Regions from separate parts of the Methylobacterium sp. WL69 genome, predicted to be linked through region 4. Evidence: predicted binding sites of a transcription regulator. Region 4 holds the regulator's gene; each other region holds the start of a gene.
The links. The regulator LexA, encoded in region 4, represses DNA repair genes until DNA is damaged. The targets are predictions, from matches to a motif close to TGTTCNNNNTGTGTTCNG.
Positions count from the first base shown of each region.

Region 1: a site for LexA is predicted at 2,037-2,054, ahead of parE (DNA topoisomerase IV subunit B). Genes of this name have one in related genera too.
Region 2: a site for LexA is predicted at 2,479-2,496, ahead of FV218_RS19945 (UvrD-helicase domain-containing protein). Genes of this name have one in related genera too.
Region 3: a site for LexA is predicted at 2,540-2,557, ahead of dnaE (DNA polymerase III subunit alpha). Genes of this name have one in related genera too.

Region 1 is NZ_VRUZ01000006.1:399-4,481, forward strand. It holds gene FV218_RS03250 (PhoX family phosphatase) at 1-1,874, shown strand, start outside; gene parE (DNA topoisomerase IV subunit B) at 2,152-4,083, shown strand, end outside.
Region 2 is NZ_VRUZ01000112.1:1,767-5,849, reverse strand. It holds gene FV218_RS19945 (UvrD-helicase domain-containing protein) at 105-2,468, opposite strand; gene FV218_RS19940 (hypothetical protein) at 2,608-2,877, shown strand; partial or broken gene FV218_RS19935 (AsmA family protein) at 3,039-4,083, shown strand, end outside.
Region 3 is NZ_VRUZ01000008.1:25,988-30,070, reverse strand. It holds gene FV218_RS04290 (lipoprotein-releasing ABC transporter permease subunit) at 1-235, shown strand, start outside; gene FV218_RS04285 (ABC transporter ATP-binding protein) at 256-969, shown strand; gene FV218_RS04280 (glycosyltransferase) at 980-2,227, opposite strand; gene dnaE (DNA polymerase III subunit alpha) at 2,792-4,083, shown strand, end outside.
Region 4 is NZ_VRUZ01000001.1:125,581-129,663, reverse strand. It holds gene moaC (cyclic pyranopterin monophosphate synthase MoaC) at 1-479, shown strand, start outside; gene glp (gephyrin-like molybdotransferase Glp) at 476-1,705, shown strand; gene lexA (transcriptional repressor LexA) at 1,946-2,698, shown strand; partial or broken gene FV218_RS00575 (ComEC/Rec2 family competence protein) at 2,692-4,083, opposite strand, start outside.

The DNA.
Region 1 (4,083 bases), on a different contig from region 4:
TCCTGCGCGGGCTCCTCGGGGTCGGCGCCATCGCCGCCGTGGTGACGCCCCGCGCCCTCGCCGCCCGCGAGGCCCACGCCGCCCAGGGGCGGAACGGCGACGCGTCCGCTCCGACCCGCTTCCCCTTCGCGGAAATCGAGGCGGGTTCGGACACGCACCATCACGTGGCGGCGGGACACGACGCCCGGATCCTCATCCGCTGGGGCGACCCCGTCCTGCCCGGCGCCCCGGCCTTCGATCCGTACAACCAGTCGGCCGCCGCGCAGCGCCAGCAGTTCGGCTACAACAACGACTTCGTCGGCTACTTTCCCATGCCGGGCGCACCCGACCCGGCCGCCCACGGGCTCCTGGTGGTCAACCACGAATACACCAACGAGGAACTCATGTTCCCCGGGCTGGGGCGCCAGGACCTCAAGGGCGTGGCCTTCGCCGGCATGACGCGGGACCTCGTCGAGATCGAGATGGCGGCCCATGGCGGCTCGGTGATCGAGATCCGGCGCACGGACGGCCGCTGGGCCGTGGTGCCGGATTCGAAGTACGCCCGCCGCATCACCGTGGAGACCCCGATGGTGCTCACCGGCCCCGCCGCGGGGTCCGAGCGCCTGATGACCGCCGCCGACCCCACCGGCCGCGCCGTCCACGGCATGATCAACAACTGCGCGGGCGGCACGACTCCGTGGGGCACGTGGCTCACCTGCGAGGAGAACATCAACTACTACTTTTCGGGGACGCTTCCGCAGGACTCGGCGGAGGCCGCCAACCACAAGCGCTTCAACCTGCCGAACTCCGCCTACGCCTGGGGCCGGTTCCACGAGCGCTTCGACATCGGAAAAACCCCGCGCGAGCCGAACCGCTTCGGCTGGGTGGTGGAGATCGATCCGTTCGATCCGAACTCCGTCCCGAAGAAGCGCACCGCCATGGGCCGGTTCAAGCACGAGGGCGCGGCCGGCATCGTCGCCAAGACGGGGCAATACGTCGTCTACCAGGGCGACGACGAGCGCTTCGACTACGTCTACAAGTTCGTCACCGCGGGGCGGGCCGACGGCGGCGACCGCGATCTGCTCGATTCCGGCACGCTGCACGTCGCCCGCTTCGATCCGGACGGGCGCGGCATTTGGATGCCCCTGGTGTTCGGACGGGGACCCCTGACGCCGGAGAACGGCTTTGCCGGCCAGGCCGACGTGCTCATCGGCGCGCGCCTGGCCGCCGACCGTCTCGGCGCCACCAAGATGGACCGCCCGGAGGACGTCGAGGCCAACCCGAAGACCGGCAAGGTCTACGTGATGCTGACCAACAACGGGAAGCGCACACCCGATGGGGTCGACGCCGCGAACCCGCGCGCCGACAACCGCTTCGGCCACATCGTCGAGCTCACCCCCGATGACGGCGACCATACCGCGCCCGGCTTCGCCTGGGAGATCCTGGTCCGCAGCGGCGATCCCGCCATCGCCGCCGTCGGCGCCACCTTCTCGTCGGCGACCACGAAGGACGGCTGGTTCGGCATGCCGGACAACTGCGCGATCGACGGCCAGGGCCGCCTCTGGGTCGCCACCGACGGCAACTCGGCGTCGCGCACGGGCCGGTCCGACGGCCTCTGGGCTTTGGAGACGGAGGGCCAAGGGCGCGGCACGGGAAAGCACTTCTTCCGGGTGCCGTGCGGGGCCGAGATGTGCGGGCCGTACTTTACGCCCGACGACACCACCTTCTTCGTCGCCGTCCAGCATCCGGGCGAGGCGGACGAGGACGATCCCAAGGCCGCGCCCGCCACCTTCGAGGCCCCGTCGACCCGCTGGCCGGATTTCGATCCCGCCCTGCCGCCGCGCCCGGCCGTGGTGGCGATCACGAAGCACGGGGGCGGTCGCGTCGGCACCTGAGGGTGCCAGCGCCGCGACGCGATAAAAGGCTTCCCCCGACCGTCAGCCCTTCTTAACCAACCCTGTCCCATGCCATGGGGTATCGTGCCCTTCGGGCATGGGGTCGGTGCGCCCGGCGGATCGGGGGACCCGACCCCATCCCGCGGGGGGGAAGCCCCTTTCTGTTTCCGGTTTGTTCCGGTATGGTCAGAGGATGAAGGCGAATGCTGCACGGTCTCCCTCTGCGACCCGGTCCACGAAGCAGGCGGCCGTGCCGTCGCCCGCGCGGAGCACTCCGGTGAGCGATCCCGCGCGCGACCTTTTCGTGGGTGGCAAGGCGCCGGCGCCGAAGGCCGCCGAGCGGCGCACGCGCGAATCCGCCGTGGCTCCGCTCGTGCTCCCTTCGGCGGAGGCCGGCTACGACGCCTCGGCCATCGAGGTGCTGGAGGGGCTGGAGCCCGTGCGCCGCCGCCCCGGCATGTATATCGGCGGCACCGACGAGCGCGCCCTGCACCACCTCTTCGCCGAGGTGATCGACAACGCCATGGACGAGGCGGTGGCGGGGCATGCCAGCTTCATCGAGGTGGAGCTGGAGGAGAGCGGCCACCTCGTGGTGACCGACAACGGCCGCGGCATCCCCGTCGATCCGCACCCGAAGTTTCCGGGAAAATCCGCCCTGGAGGTCATCATGACCATCCTGCACGCGGGCGGAAAGTTCGATTCCAAGGTCTACGAGACGTCGGGCGGCCTGCATGGCGTCGGCATCTCCGTGGTCAACGCCCTGTCCGACGAGCTCGAGGTCGAGGTCGCGCGCGCCCAGACCCTCTACCGCCAGACCTTCTCACGGGGCCATGTGCAAGGGCCCCTGGAGACGGTGGGCCGGGTGCAGAACCGGCGCGGCACCCGGGTGCGCTTCCACCCCGATGCCCAGATCTTCGGGGCCCTGAAGTTCGACCCGCGCCGCCTGTTCCGCATGGCGCGCTCCAAGGCGTACCTGTTCGGCGGCGTCGAGATCCGCTGGCGCTGCGCCCCCGCCCTGCTCGAGGGCATGGACGACGTGCCGGCCGAGACCGTGCACCGCTTCCCCGGCGGCCTGCGCGACTATCTCGCTCGCGATCTTGAGGGCAAGGAGCTCGTCACCGACGCGATCTTTTCGGGCAAGATCACCAAACCGGGCGGCCACGGGTCCCTCGAATGGGCGGTGGCCTGGATGGTGGTCGAGGACGGCGTCTCGGCCTCCTACTGCAACACGATCCCGACGGCCGAGGGCGGCACCCACGAGAGCGGCCTGCGCGTCGCCCTCCTGCGGGCCCTGCGCGAGCACGCCGAGCGGGTGAACCAGGCCAAACGCATGACGGCCGTCACCACGGACGACGTCATGGCGACCTGCGCCTCGATGCTGTCGGTGTTCATCCGCGAGCCCGAGTTCCAGGGCCAGACCAAGGACAAGCTCGCCACGGTGGAAGCCTCCCGCATCGTCGAGACGGCGATCCGCGACGCGTTCGACCATTGGCTCGCCGCCTCGCCGGCCCAGGCCAACAAGCTCCTCGACTGGGTCATCGACCGGGCCGAGGAGCGCCTGCGCCGCCGCCAGGAGAAGGACGTCGCGCGCAAATCCGCCACCCGCAAGCTGCGGCTGCCCGGAAAACTCGCCGATTGCTCGAAGGCCGGCATGGCCGGCTCCGAGATCTTCATCGTCGAGGGCGATTCGGCCGGCGGCTCGGCCAAGCAGGCGCGCGACCGCGCCAGCCAAGCCATTCTCCCCCTGCGTGGAAAAATCCTCAACGTGGCGTCGGCGAGCCGCGACAAGCTCGTCGCCAACCAGCTCATCTCGGACCTGACCCAGGCGCTCGGCTGCGGCACCGGCAACAGCTTCCGCCTGGAGGACCTTCGCTACGAGAAGGTCATCATCATGACCGACGCCGATGTCGACGGCGCCCACATCGCCTCCCTGCTGATCACGTTCTTCTACCGGCAGATGCCGAAGCTCATCGACAAGGGCCACCTCTACCTGGCGATCCCGCCGCTCTACCGCCTGACCTACGGCGCCAAGACGGCCTATGCCCGCGACGACGCCGACAAGGAGCGGGTGATCAAGACCGTGTTCAAGGGCGCCAAGGTCGAGATCGGCCGCTTCAAGGGTCTGGGCGAGATGATGCCGGCGCAGCTGAAGGAGACCACCATGGACCCCAAGAAGCGCACGCTCCTGCGCGTCGGGGTGCTGGAGGAT
Region 2 (4,083 bases), on a different contig from region 4:
TATCAGCCACCGGGCGGATGCGGGACGCCAATCGCCGCCTGCGGTCTACGCGGTCACGCAGGCACGCGAACGCAGCGCCGCGATGCGCGGGGACGACGCCCCGCTCACGCCGGCTGGATGAAGCTGTCCAAGACCATCTTCTGCCCGGCCTTGTCGAAATCGACGGTGAGCTTGTTGCCGTCCACGGCCGCGACGTCGCCGGGGCCGAACTTGGTGTGGAACACCCGCATGCCGACGGAGAAGGCCGAGGGGGCGCCGGTGGATTTCGCGATGAGCTCGCCCTCGATCTGACGGGGGCCGGACCGGTTGGCCGGGTTGCGGGAGGGGCCGCCCCCGAAATTGCCGGTGTTGGCGGTGGCGGCCTGGGCCCGCTGCCAGCCCGGCGTGCCGTAGGACGAGCCGAACGGCGTCGGGTTGCGGTCGAAGCGCGAGGCGCCGGCCGAGAAATGCGCCGGGGCGTCGATGACGTCGACGCTGCCTTCCGGCAATTCGTCGATGAACCGGCTCGGCACCGTGGACGACCACAGGCCGTGGATGCGCCGGTTGACGGCGAAGGACAGTTTTGCGCGCTTGCGGGCGCGGGTGAGACCCACATGGGCGAGGCGGCGCTCCTCCTCCAATCCGGCCCGGCCGCTCTCGTCCAGGGCCCGCTGGTTCGGGAACAGGCCGTCCTCCCAGCCGGGCAGGAACACCGTGTCGAACTCCAGGCCCTTGGCGGCGTGCAGCGTCATGAGCGAGACCCGGTCGGCGCCCTCCTGCTCGCTCGCCTCCATCACCAGGGAGACGTGTTCGAGGAAGGCGGCCATGTCGGGGAATTCCTCCATGGAGCGCACGAACTCCTTGAGGTTTTCGAGGCGCCCGGCGGCGTCGGCGGATTTGTCCTTCTGCCACATCTCGGTGTAGCCGGATTCCTCCAGGATGGTCTGGGCCACCTCGGAATGCGGCTTGGTGCCGACCATCCGGGCCCACCGCGAAAAGCTCTCCACCAGGGCGCGGACGCCCGTGCGGGCGCGGGGCTTGAGCTCGTCGGTCTCCGTGAGCAGGCGCGCCGCCTGGAGCAGGGGCACGCCCTGGCCCCGCGAATAGCCGTGCAGGATCTGCAGGGTGGCGTCGCCGAGGCCGCGCTTCGGGGTGTTGAAGATCCGCTCGAAGGCGAGGTCGTCGGACGGATTCATCGTGACACGGAGATACGCCAGGGCGTCGCGGATCTCGGCGCGCTCGTAGAAGCGCGGGCCGCCGATGACCCGGTAGGGCAGGCCGAGCTGGACGAAGCGGTCCTCGATCTCGCGCATCTGCGCCGAGATCCGCACCAGCACGGCGATCTCGGACAGGGGATGCTGCTTGTGCTGAAGCGACTCGATGGCCTCGGCGAGCTGGCGCGCCTCCTCCTCCGAATCCCAGGCGCCCGCTACCGTCACCTTCTCGCCCGGCACGTCCTCCGTGCGCAGGGTCTTGCCCAGCCGGCCCTCGTTCTTGGCGATGAGGCCGGAGGCGGCGGCGAGGATGTGGCCGGTGGAGCGGTAGTTGCGCTCCAGGCGGACCACGGTGGCGCCGGGAAAGTCGTGCTCGAACCGCAGGATGTTGTCGACCTCGGCGCCGCGCCAGCCGTAGATCGACTGGTCGTCGTCGCCGACGCAGGCGACGTTGCGGTGGCCCTGCGCCAGCAGCCGCAGCCACAGGTACTGGGCGACGTTGGTGTCCTGGTACTCGTCGACGAGGATGTAGCGGAAGCGCTGCTGGTAGTTTTCCAGCACGTCCGGGTTCTCGCGCCACAGCTTGAGGCAGAGCAGCAGGAGATCGCCGAAATCGGCGGCGTTGAGGGTGAGCAGCCGGGCCTGGTAGGCGGTGTAGAGGGCGCCGCCCTTGCCGAAGGCGAAGGCCTGGGCCTCGCCGGGCGGCACCTGCTCGGGCAGGAGACCGCGGTTCTTCCAGCCGTCGATGGCCGAGGACAGGGCCCGGGCCGGCCAGCGCTTCTCGTCGATGTTCTGGTCGACGATGACCTGCTTCATCAGGCGCAGCTGGTCGTCCATGCCGAGAATCGTGAAGTCCGAGCGCAGGCCGACGAGTTCGGCGTGGCGGCGCAGGATCTTGGTGCCGATGGAGTGGAAGGTGCCGAGCCACGGCATGCCCTCGCCGGCCGGGCCGATGAGGGCGCCGATGCGGTGCTTCATCTCCCGCGCCGCCTTGTTGGTGAAGGTCACCGACAGGATGTCGAAGGGGCGCGCCCGGGAGGTGGCGATGAGGTGGGCGATGCGCGTCGTCAGCACCCGGGTCTTGCCGGTGCCGGCCCCGGCGAGGACGAGGACGGGGCCGTCCGTGGCCTCGACGGCGCGGCGCTGCTCGTCGTTCAGGCCCTCGAGGTAGGGCGAGCCCTGCGGCCTGAGGGAGGCCATGGCGCGGGCGGCGATGGAGGTGGGCGCGTCGGGCACCGGCCGCGAGGCCCCCGCCGTGTCGGGGTGTTGGGTCATGCCGCATCCCTGGACCAAAACGCGAACGGCGTCGAGGGTCGGGCGCGCGCGGGCGGCCCGCGACGCGCCATCGCGGGAACCCGGCTTTCGCCTCGGGCGTCGTCCCCGCACACGCATCGCCCCACAGGGAGGCTTCGCCATGACCGTTTCGCCCCGACTGCCCTCCGCCCGCGCCCTGGCGGGCCTCGCCCTGCTGGTGGCGGGCGCCGGCCCGGCCCTCGCCCAGCCCTCGGGCAACCCCAACAGCCTCAGCAACATGAACGAGCGCCTCGACACCCAGAGCCAGATCCGGGGCGTCCAGACCCAGCAGCAATTCGACAACAGCCAGAACCGGATGCAGATTCAGCGCAACGAGCTGTTCCGCCCGGAGCCCAACGCCGGGCCGGGCATCGTCGCCCCGCGGCGGTAGCGGTCGCCCTCGCGGGTCCCGTCGATCGGTCGCCCGACCCGGCGACCGATCGACGGCCCCGGTGCACACAACCCCGGCCGGTGTGATATGCCGCCCCTCGGACGGGACCGGTTCCCGTGGGAACGGCCCCGCTTCCGGGGGCGCGGGGGAACGAGACGAGCGTGCGTGACATCCTGACCGCGCTGGCGGGACTCGTCGTCCTCCTCCTCGTCGCCGCCCTGGCGGTTCCGCCCTTCGTGGCGTGGGAGGGCCAGCGCGGCCTCATCGACGGCGCCGTGTCCCGGTCGCTCGGCCTGCCCGCCCGCAGCGAGGGCCGCATCGAGGTCCGGCTCCTGCCGTCGCCGCGCCTGCGCTTCGACCGCCTGCGCCTCGGGGACCAGCCGGCCAAGTCCGGCCTCGACAAGCCCGGCCTCGACAAGCCCCGCCTCGACAAGCCCGGCCTCGATCTGCATTTCGTCAAGGCGGAGGTGGCCCTGTCGCCCCTCCTCACCGGCGCGGTGCGGTTCACCGAGACCCGGATCGGGCGGGCCGAGCTGCGCCTGCCGGTGACGGAGGGCGAGGCGATCCTGGTGCCCGCCGACCTCGCGGCCGGCCTGACCGGGCGCGATCTCGCCATCGAGGACCTCCAGGTCCGCCAGCTCCTCGTCACCACCCAGGTGCCGGCCACGGGCCGCACCGACCAGATCTACGCCGAGGCCGTGCGGCTCTCGGCCCCGCGCCTCACCGGGCCGTGGCGGGCGGAGGGCACCAGCCGGGGCGTCCCGTTCCGGGTCAGCACCGGCGAGCCGACGCCGGAGGGAATTCTGCCGGTCAAGCTCTCGGCCGGCGGCGACACCCGGCCCTATGCGGAGATCGACGCGACCCTCTCCCTCGCCGACGTCGCCGGGGCCGCCGGTCCGGCCGAGCGCGCGGTGATCCCCCAGGCCGAGGGCACGGCCCGCCTCGTCGTCGGCCCGCCGTCCCAGGCCGCCGGCGCCTACCTGCCGGTCTCCGTCGGCGGCGCGTTCACCGCGCGGGGCGCCGTCGCCCGGTTCAAGTCCCTCGACCTCGACATCGATCCGGGCGGGCGGGCCCTGCGCCTGTCGGGCACCGGCCGGGTCGACCTGCGCAACGGCCGCGCCGCCCTGGCGCTCGGCGCGCGCCGTCTCGACCTCGACGCCTTCCTGCTCTCGGCCGCCGGCCAGGCCCTCCTGGCCCGCGGCCCGC
Region 3 (4,083 bases), on a different contig from region 4:
CGGCCTCGGCCTCGGCATCCTCATCACCCTCAACATCAAGCCGATCCAGCGCGTGCTGTTTCCCTCGGCCTGGGACCCCACCGTGCGGTTCCTAGCCGAGATTCCGGCCGAGATGAATTCGAGCGAGATCACCGTGGTGGTCGTCACCTCCATCGCCCTGTCGCTCATCGCGACCCTGTATCCCTCGTGGCGCGCCGCCCGGCTCGATCCGGTGCAAGCGCTGCGCTACGGCTGAGCGAAAGCCCTAGGAGTCCCATGACCACGACAGCCGAGGCGCCCGGCGCGCAGCCGGTCCCGGCCCTGTTCTTCGCCAAGGTGGAGCGGCGCTACACCCAGGGGGCCGGGGCGCTCGACATCCTGCGCGGCGCCGATTTCGCCATCTGGCCCGGCGAGCTCGTCGCCCTGGTCGCCCCCTCGGGCGCCGGCAAATCGACCCTGCTGCACATCGCCGGCCTACTGGAACGGCCCGATGCCGGCGAAGTCTTCATCGGCGGGCGGCCCACCGCCGCCATGGCGGATTCCGAGCGCACCCGCATCCGCCGCGAGGAGATGGGCTTCGTCTACCAGTTCCACCACCTCCTGCCCGAGTTCTCGGCCCTGGAGAACGTGGTGATGCCCCAGCTCATCCGGGGCCTGTCCAACAGGGAGGCCAAGGCCCGGGCCACCGAGCTCCTGAGCTTCCTCGGCCTCAGGGAGCGCCTCGTCCACCGCCCGGCCGAGCTGTCGGGCGGCGAGCAGCAGCGCGTGGCCATCGCGCGGGCCGTCGCCAACGGCCCGCGCCTGCTCCTGGCCGACGAGCCCACGGGCAACCTCGACCCGCACACGGCCGCCCACGTCTTCGGCATCCTGGTCTCGCTCGTGCGCGCCTCGGGGCTCGCGGCCCTGGTGGCGACGCACAACATGGAGCTCGCGGCCCGCATGGACCGGCGGGTGACCATCCGGGACGGGTTGATCGAGCAGCTCGACTGATCCGACCGCCTCAAACCCCCATCAGGCGCTCGATCTCGTCGCAGGCGGCCGCCACCCCGTTTTCCCGCGTCATCCTGACCCGCGCTTCCGCGCAGGCCCGCGCCACGGTGTCCGAGGCCAGGAGACGGGTCAGGATCTGGGCGGCCCGCGCGGCGGTGAACCGGCGCCGGCCGAGCACGGCGCCGACGCCGAGGCGCTGGAGGCGCAGGCCCTCGTCGAAATGGTCGAACGCCACCGGGACCACGAGCTGCGGCACGCCCGCGGCCAGGGCCTGGGCCACGGTGCCGATGCCGCCGTGGTGGATCAGGGCGGCGGCGCGCGGCAGCAGCGCGCTCAAGGGCGCGTAGGGGACATGGATCACGCCCTCGGGCAGATCCGCAGGCACCTGACCCGCCTCGGGGGCCAGCAGCACCCCACGCCGGCCCGTGGACCGGCACAGGGCGCAGGCCGTCCGGAAGAAGGGTTGTCCCTGGCGCATCGCCGAGCCGTAGGTGAACACCAGGGGCGCCGGACCGGATTCGAGGAAGGCCGTCAGCTCCCCGCTGAGCCTTTCCGTATCGCCGAGGCGATCGACGAGGGGAAAGCCGACCTGCGCGGCCTGCGCCGGCCAATCCGCCTGCGGAGCGGTGAACCAGTCGGGAAACATCAGTAGAATCCGCGTCGGGCTGTTCCACCAGTGCCGCAGGCGGCGCACGGGTGCGAGATCGAGGCGCCGGCGCAGGGCATTGAGTTGTGGCAGGGCGGCCGGGCCGATCACGTAGCGGTCGGCACCCCGGCCGAGCCAGTGCCGAAGGCGTGACGGCAGGAGATGGGCGAGGGGGATGCCCGGCAGAACCGGTGCGGCGTGCCGGCTCTCCACCAGCAGGGGCATGACGTGGACGGTGACGACGGGCAGTCCGAGCTTGTCCTGCGCCACGCGCGCGCCGAGGCCGAGGGTTGAGGCGACCACCAGGGTCTCGCCCGGGCGGTTCGTGCGCGCCAGCCAGTCGTAGGTCTGTTCCGTCGTCGGGCCGAGCTGGTCGAACAGGACGAAGGCCCCCCGTCGCGGGTGCCACAGGTCGGGCACGCTGACGGTCCGATCGTAATCGGCCCGCGTCCCCAGGGCATGGAACGGCAGGTTCACGCGGGCCGCCAGCTCCGCGAAGGGAGCGGGCGCTGCCAGAATTGCGGCATGCCCGCGCCGCACGAGTTCGGCCCCGAGGCCGATGAACGGTAGGATGTCGCCGTGGGAGCCGACGGCCACCAGCTTGATTTGCATGATCGGTCTGTGATGCGGGACCCGAAAGGTGCCGCTGAAATAGGTAGAGCGATCGTCTCCGTCATCCCGTGGTGACGCGATCGGCATCGACGCAGCGTTCTCGCAGGCAACAATGGGCGGTAGCTCATGGAGCTCGACCGTTCTACGGGCCGGGGAAAACGCGGATTCTCTCCGTTGCGACCGGCAGCTTCGAAAGGAATCCTTGCCGTGCCGATGGAGGTGTCGCTCACAGCACGCGCGAATTCATGCCGCTCGCGATCGCTTCACGTTTTGTTGACTCTGCGGCGCACCCGATCGATTTTCCGCTTTACAAGGAACAAAACAAGAACAAAACTGAGGGCCTCAACGAAAGGCGCTTCCCATGTTCAAGCGGATGATCCTCACCGGCGCGGTCGAGTTCATGGCCTTCGGGCTCCTGGCGGTTTCGGTCGCCGCCTGGGCCGTAGCCTTGGCGCCGTTGCGATAGCGTTGCCGACGCATCACGGAGGGCAGCCTTCCACAGCCAAACCATGCGCCCCGATCGTTCTTGATGGATCGTTCACCGCGACTCGGGCTGATGGAAGCATGGCGCGCATCCTCAAAGATCCCGGCTTCGTCCACCTCCATGTCCACTCGTCGTTCTCGCTCCTCGAAGGCGCGCTGAAGGTCGGGGACATCGTCAAGGCGGCCGCCGCCGACCGGCAGCCGGCCCTGGCGCTCACCGACACCAACAACCTGTTCGGGGCGCTGGAATTCTCCGAGAAGGCCTCGGGCGCGGGCCTCCAGCCCATCGCCGGCCTCCAGGTGACCGTCGCCTTCGAGGCGCCCGACCCCATGGCGCGCAACCCCCAGGCGCAGGGGGGATGCGCCAACGTCGTGGTCCTGGCCCAGGACGAGGCCGGCTACGCCAACCTCCTGCGCCTCGCGAGCCGTGCCTATTTCGACGGTGCCCTGGGCGATGCTCCCCGGGTGAGCGCGGCGGGATTGGCGGAATGCGCCGGCGGCCTCATCGCCCTGACGGGCGGCACCACCGGACCCCTCGATTCCGTCCTGCGCCAGGGCCGGGCCGAACTCGCCGCCGCGCGCCTCGCCCAGCTCAAGGCGGCCTTCGGCGAGGACAATCTCTACGTCGAGATTCTCCGCCACGGCCTGTCCGACGAGCGCATGATCGAGCGCGAGCTGCTCCGGCTCGCCGATGCCAACGGCCTGTCCATCGTCGCCACCAACGAGCCGTTCTTTGCTAAGACCGGCGACTACGACGCCCACGACGCCTTGCTCGCCATCGCCGACGGGCGCCTCGTCTCCGATGAGCGCCGCCGCAAGCTCACCCCGCGCCACGGCTTCACCACCCGCGCGCAGATGGCCGAACTGTTTTCGGACTTGCCGGACGCGCTCAACGCCACCGTCGAGATCGCCATGCGCTGCGCCTACCGCGTGCGCACGCGCAAACCCATCCTGCCCAATTTCGCACGGGTGGCCGCGGAGGCCGTCGCCAACGAGTCCGCCGGTGAGGCCGCCGTCGAGGTGGTCCGGTCCGAGCCGGAGGAACTGCGGGCCCAGGCCATCGCCGGCCTCGACCTGCGTCTCGCCCAGCACGGCACGGCGCCCGGCATGACCGAACAGGTCTACCGCGACCGCCTCGCCTTCGAGCTCGACGTCATCGTCGGCATGAAGTTTCCCGGCTACTTCCTCATCGTGTCGGACTTCATCAAGTGGGCCAAGGACCACGATATCCCCGTCGGCCCGGGCCGCGGCTCGGGTGCAGGCTCCCTGGTGGCGTGGTCGCTCCTCATCACCGACCTCGACCCCCTGCGGTTCGGCCTGCTGTTCGAGCGCTTCCTCAACCCCGAGCGCGTCTCGATGCCGGATTTCGACAT
Region 4 (4,083 bases):
AACTGACCCATCTCGACGCGGCGGGCGCGGCCAACATGGTCGATGTCTCGGACAAGGCCGCCACCACCCGTACGGCCCGTGCCGTCGGCACGGTGGTGATGCTTGCCGAGACCCTGGCGCTCATCCGCGAGGGCGATGCCAAGAAGGGTGACGTCATCGGCACGGCGCGGCTCGCCGGCATCATGGCGGCCAAGCGCACCCATGAACTCATCCCCCTCTGCCACCCGCTCCTGATCTCCAAGGTCCGGGTCGATTGCGAAGTCGACGAGGCCCTGCCGGGCCTGCGGATCAGCGCCGAGGTCAAGGTCCTCGGGCCGACCGGCGTCGAGATGGAGGCCCTCACCGCCGTCTCGGTGGCGTGCCTGACCATCTACGACATGGTGAAGGCCGCCGACCGGGGTATGCGCATCGAAGGCATCCGGCTCCTGTCCAAGGATGGCGGTCGCTCAGGCGCCTACCTGGCGGAGGATGCCGTTTGAGCGGGCCGATCCCCGTCGCAGAAGCCCTGCGCCGGATTCTCGCCGGGCTCCCGGGGCCCGTGACGTCCGAAACCGTCGCCATCGCGGAGGCCGCCGGCCGGACCCTCGCCGAGGCGGTGTGCGCCACCCGCACCCAGCCCCCCTTCCCCGCCTCGGCCATGGACGGCTACGCTGTGCGCGCCGAGGACATCGCTGCTTGCCCGGCGACGTTGCGGGTCATCGGCACGAGTGCCGCCGGCCACGGCTTCACCGGTCCGCTCGGCGCGGGTGAGGCCGTGCGGATCTTCACCGGCGCCCCGGTGCCCGAGGGCGCCGATGCCATCCTGATCCAGGAGAACGCCGAGGCGGCGGACGGCATGGTAACCGCCCGCGAACCCGTGGCGGCCGGTCGTTTCGTGCGCCCGAGTGGCCTCGATTTCCGCGAGGGCGATGCGCTTCTTCACGCCGGTGACACCCTGGACGCCCGCCGCACGGCGCTCGCCGCCGCCGCCGGCCACGGCCGGCTCAGCGTGCGCCGACGCCCGCGCGTGGCGATCCTCGCCACGGGCGACGAGCTCGTGCGGCCCGGCGAGCCGGCGCGCTGGGACCAGATCGTCGCCTCCAATGCCCTCGCGGTGGCGGCCCTCGCCCGCGAGGCCGGCGCGGAGACCATCGATCTCGGCATCGCCGGTGATAGCCTGGAGGCCCTGGAGGCGGCACTTCTGCACGCTGCCGAAGCGCGGGCCGACATCCTCGTGACCCTCGGGGGGGCCTCGGTGGGGGACCACGACCTCGTGCAATCGGCCCTGACCCGCCAAGGTCTCGAACTCGGATTCTGGCGTGTGGCGCTCCGCCCAGGCAAGCCGCTGATGCACGGGCGCCTCGGTGCCGCCACGGTGATCGGATTGCCCGGCAACCCGGTCTCGTCCATCGTCTGCGGCCTGCTCTTCGTCGTGCCGGCGATCCGGGCGCTGCTGGGTGATCCTCACGCCGGGAAGGATCGCAGCGAACCCGCTTGTCTCGGCCACGACATGCCGGCCAATGACGGCCGCCAGGATTACCTGCGCGCACGCCTCGACACCGCGCCCGACCGGCTGCCGATCGTCTTCGCGGAGAACCGGCAGGATTCGTCCATGCTTTCCGTCCTCGGCCACGCCGAGGCCCTGCTGATCCGGCCGCCCCACGCCGAGGCCGCCAAGGCCGGTGATCTCTGCCGCATCCTACGCCTCGACCGGCGCATCCTGTAGATCCGTGGGATCGAAGGGCGAAGCGCTCGGGCGATCCGCGAGCGTCCGCGAGACGCGCCTCATACGAGACCGTTTCTGGTTCGAAGCCGGGGAGCCAGGGTGCATACCGGTGCGAACGTTTACGTACGAAGTTGCAACTTTCGACAGAACCCTTGCGGAACACTTCCAGAACGTCTAGCGTGTTCGTGATTTGTTTCTGCAGCCTGTGCTGCCTTCATCTATCGCAGGAAGAGTGTCGGCATGTTGACGCGTAAGCAGCTGGATCTGCTCCAGTTCATCCAGCAGAGAATGAGCGAGGGCGGTGTCCCGCCATCATTCGACGAAATGAAGGACGCCCTCGATCTGAAGTCGAAGTCGGGCATCCATCGCCTGATCACGGCCCTGGAGGAACGCGGGTTTCTGCGCCGCCTGCCGAATCGCGCGCGGGCCATCGAGGTGATCCGCATGCCAGAAAGCCTTGGCGGTCAGGCCGGCGCCGTGAAGGCGTCGCCCCCTCCGGAGACGCGGCGTTTCACCCCGAGCGTCGTCGAGGGCGGCAAGGGCAAGGCGCCCGTCGAAAGGATGCCGGCGGCGCGGTTGCCGACGACGCGTGCGACGGACGGCGATGGCCGCGCCATCACCATCCCGGTCATGGGTCGCATCGCGGCCGGCACGCCCATCTCGGCGATCCAAGAGCAGAGTCATTCCGTGACCCTGTCACCGGATTTTCTGTCCGGTGGCGAGCACTACGCCTTGGAGGTACGTGGCGATTCGATGGTGGATGCCGGCATTCTCGACGGCGATCTCGTCGTGATCCGCAAGCAGGATACGGCCAACACCGGTGACATCATCGTCGCCCTCATCGACGATGAGGAGGCGACCCTGAAGCGCCTGCGCCGTCGTGGTTCGTCGATTGCCCTGGAAGCGGCCAACCCGGCCTACGAGACCCGCGTTCTCGGTCCCGATCGCGTCCAGATCCAGGGACGCCTCGTCAGTCTGGTCCGACGCTACTGAAGGGGTTCGCCCGAACCTTCCGGCGACAAGTCGGGTTCATCAGTTTCGAGCACTTTTGGCGTGGCGGGAACCGTGTTCGCGGGAGCGGCCGTCGATTTTGGTGGCCGCAACGGGCGCCATGGCACCACATCGGTCGAACGTCGCGCCGTCGTCACGACTGGATCTCCCGCCGCCGGGAGGCGGATTGCCGTCGCGCCATGCGCGGCGAGGAAGGGCCGGTCGAGGATATGCTTGGCGGTGCAGCCGGGGGGCGCTTCCCGGCGGCTGATCAGGATGTCGGCCCGGGCGCAATCCTCCCCCAGGGCGCGCTTGTCTGTGACGAGGGCGATCACCCGTCCGTCCGGCATCCGCGCCGCGCAACCGAGACGATCGCAACGGGCCGTCGGCAGGGCGAGGACGGTTCCGGCTTTGCGTCCATCGCCATCGGCCTTGAGCCATTGCTCCATCACGAAGTTGGGCGGTTTTCCGAGGGTGGCCAAGCGACCGTCGGCAGCGCGGATCGCGACGCCCGCTCCCTCACGGTCGATGTAGATGTCCGGCCGCATCGGGCTCGCAGCGAGGGCGACGCCGAACGCCATCGGCAGTAGGCCGAGCCAGTGCAGTCGCGACACCGGCAGCGTGAGGGCGACGAGGCCCAGGGCCATCGCCGCCAGGGCCGCGGGCCCGAAGGCCGGCACCACGTAGGTGGCGCGCTCGAAGCCGGCGATCCAAGTGGAGATGGTCAGCATGCCGCGCACGGCGAGGCCCATGAGCCACCACACCGGCTGATCGAGGGCGAAGGGGTAGGCCAGGATGCCGAGGACTGCCGCCGGCATGACGGCGAGCGATACCAGCGGCAGAGTCAGAGCGTTGCCGACGAGGCCGAAGGGTTGGATCGTCTGGAAATGATAGGTGGCGAACGGGGCCGTGGCGAATTGCGCGACGAGGGTCGTCGCCAGGGTGCCGATGATGGCCGTGGCGACCCAGATGGCGGCGCGGCCGATGGGGCCCGCGCTCTGTCCGCGCAGGCCCAGGGCGCCGATGAGGGGAGCGCAGGCGATGAGGCCGGCCACCGCCCCGAACGACATCTGGAAGCTCGGGCCGAGGAGTCCGTCCGGTTCGCGGGCCAGGGCAATGAGGGCCGCGAGGGCGAGGTTGCGCATGCTGAGGGCCGGCCGGTCCACGAGGATCGCGCCCAGCATGACGAGCGTCATGATCAGGGCGCGCTCCGCGGCGATGTCCCAGCCGGAGAACACGCAATAGGCCGTCACCCCCGCCATGGCGAAGGCGGCGGCGATCTTCTTGATCGGCCAGCGCAGGGCGAGCACGGGCACCAGGGCGAGGAGTGCCCGCACGAGCCAGAACACCACACCGGCGGCCAGCACCATGTGAAGGCCGGAAATCGA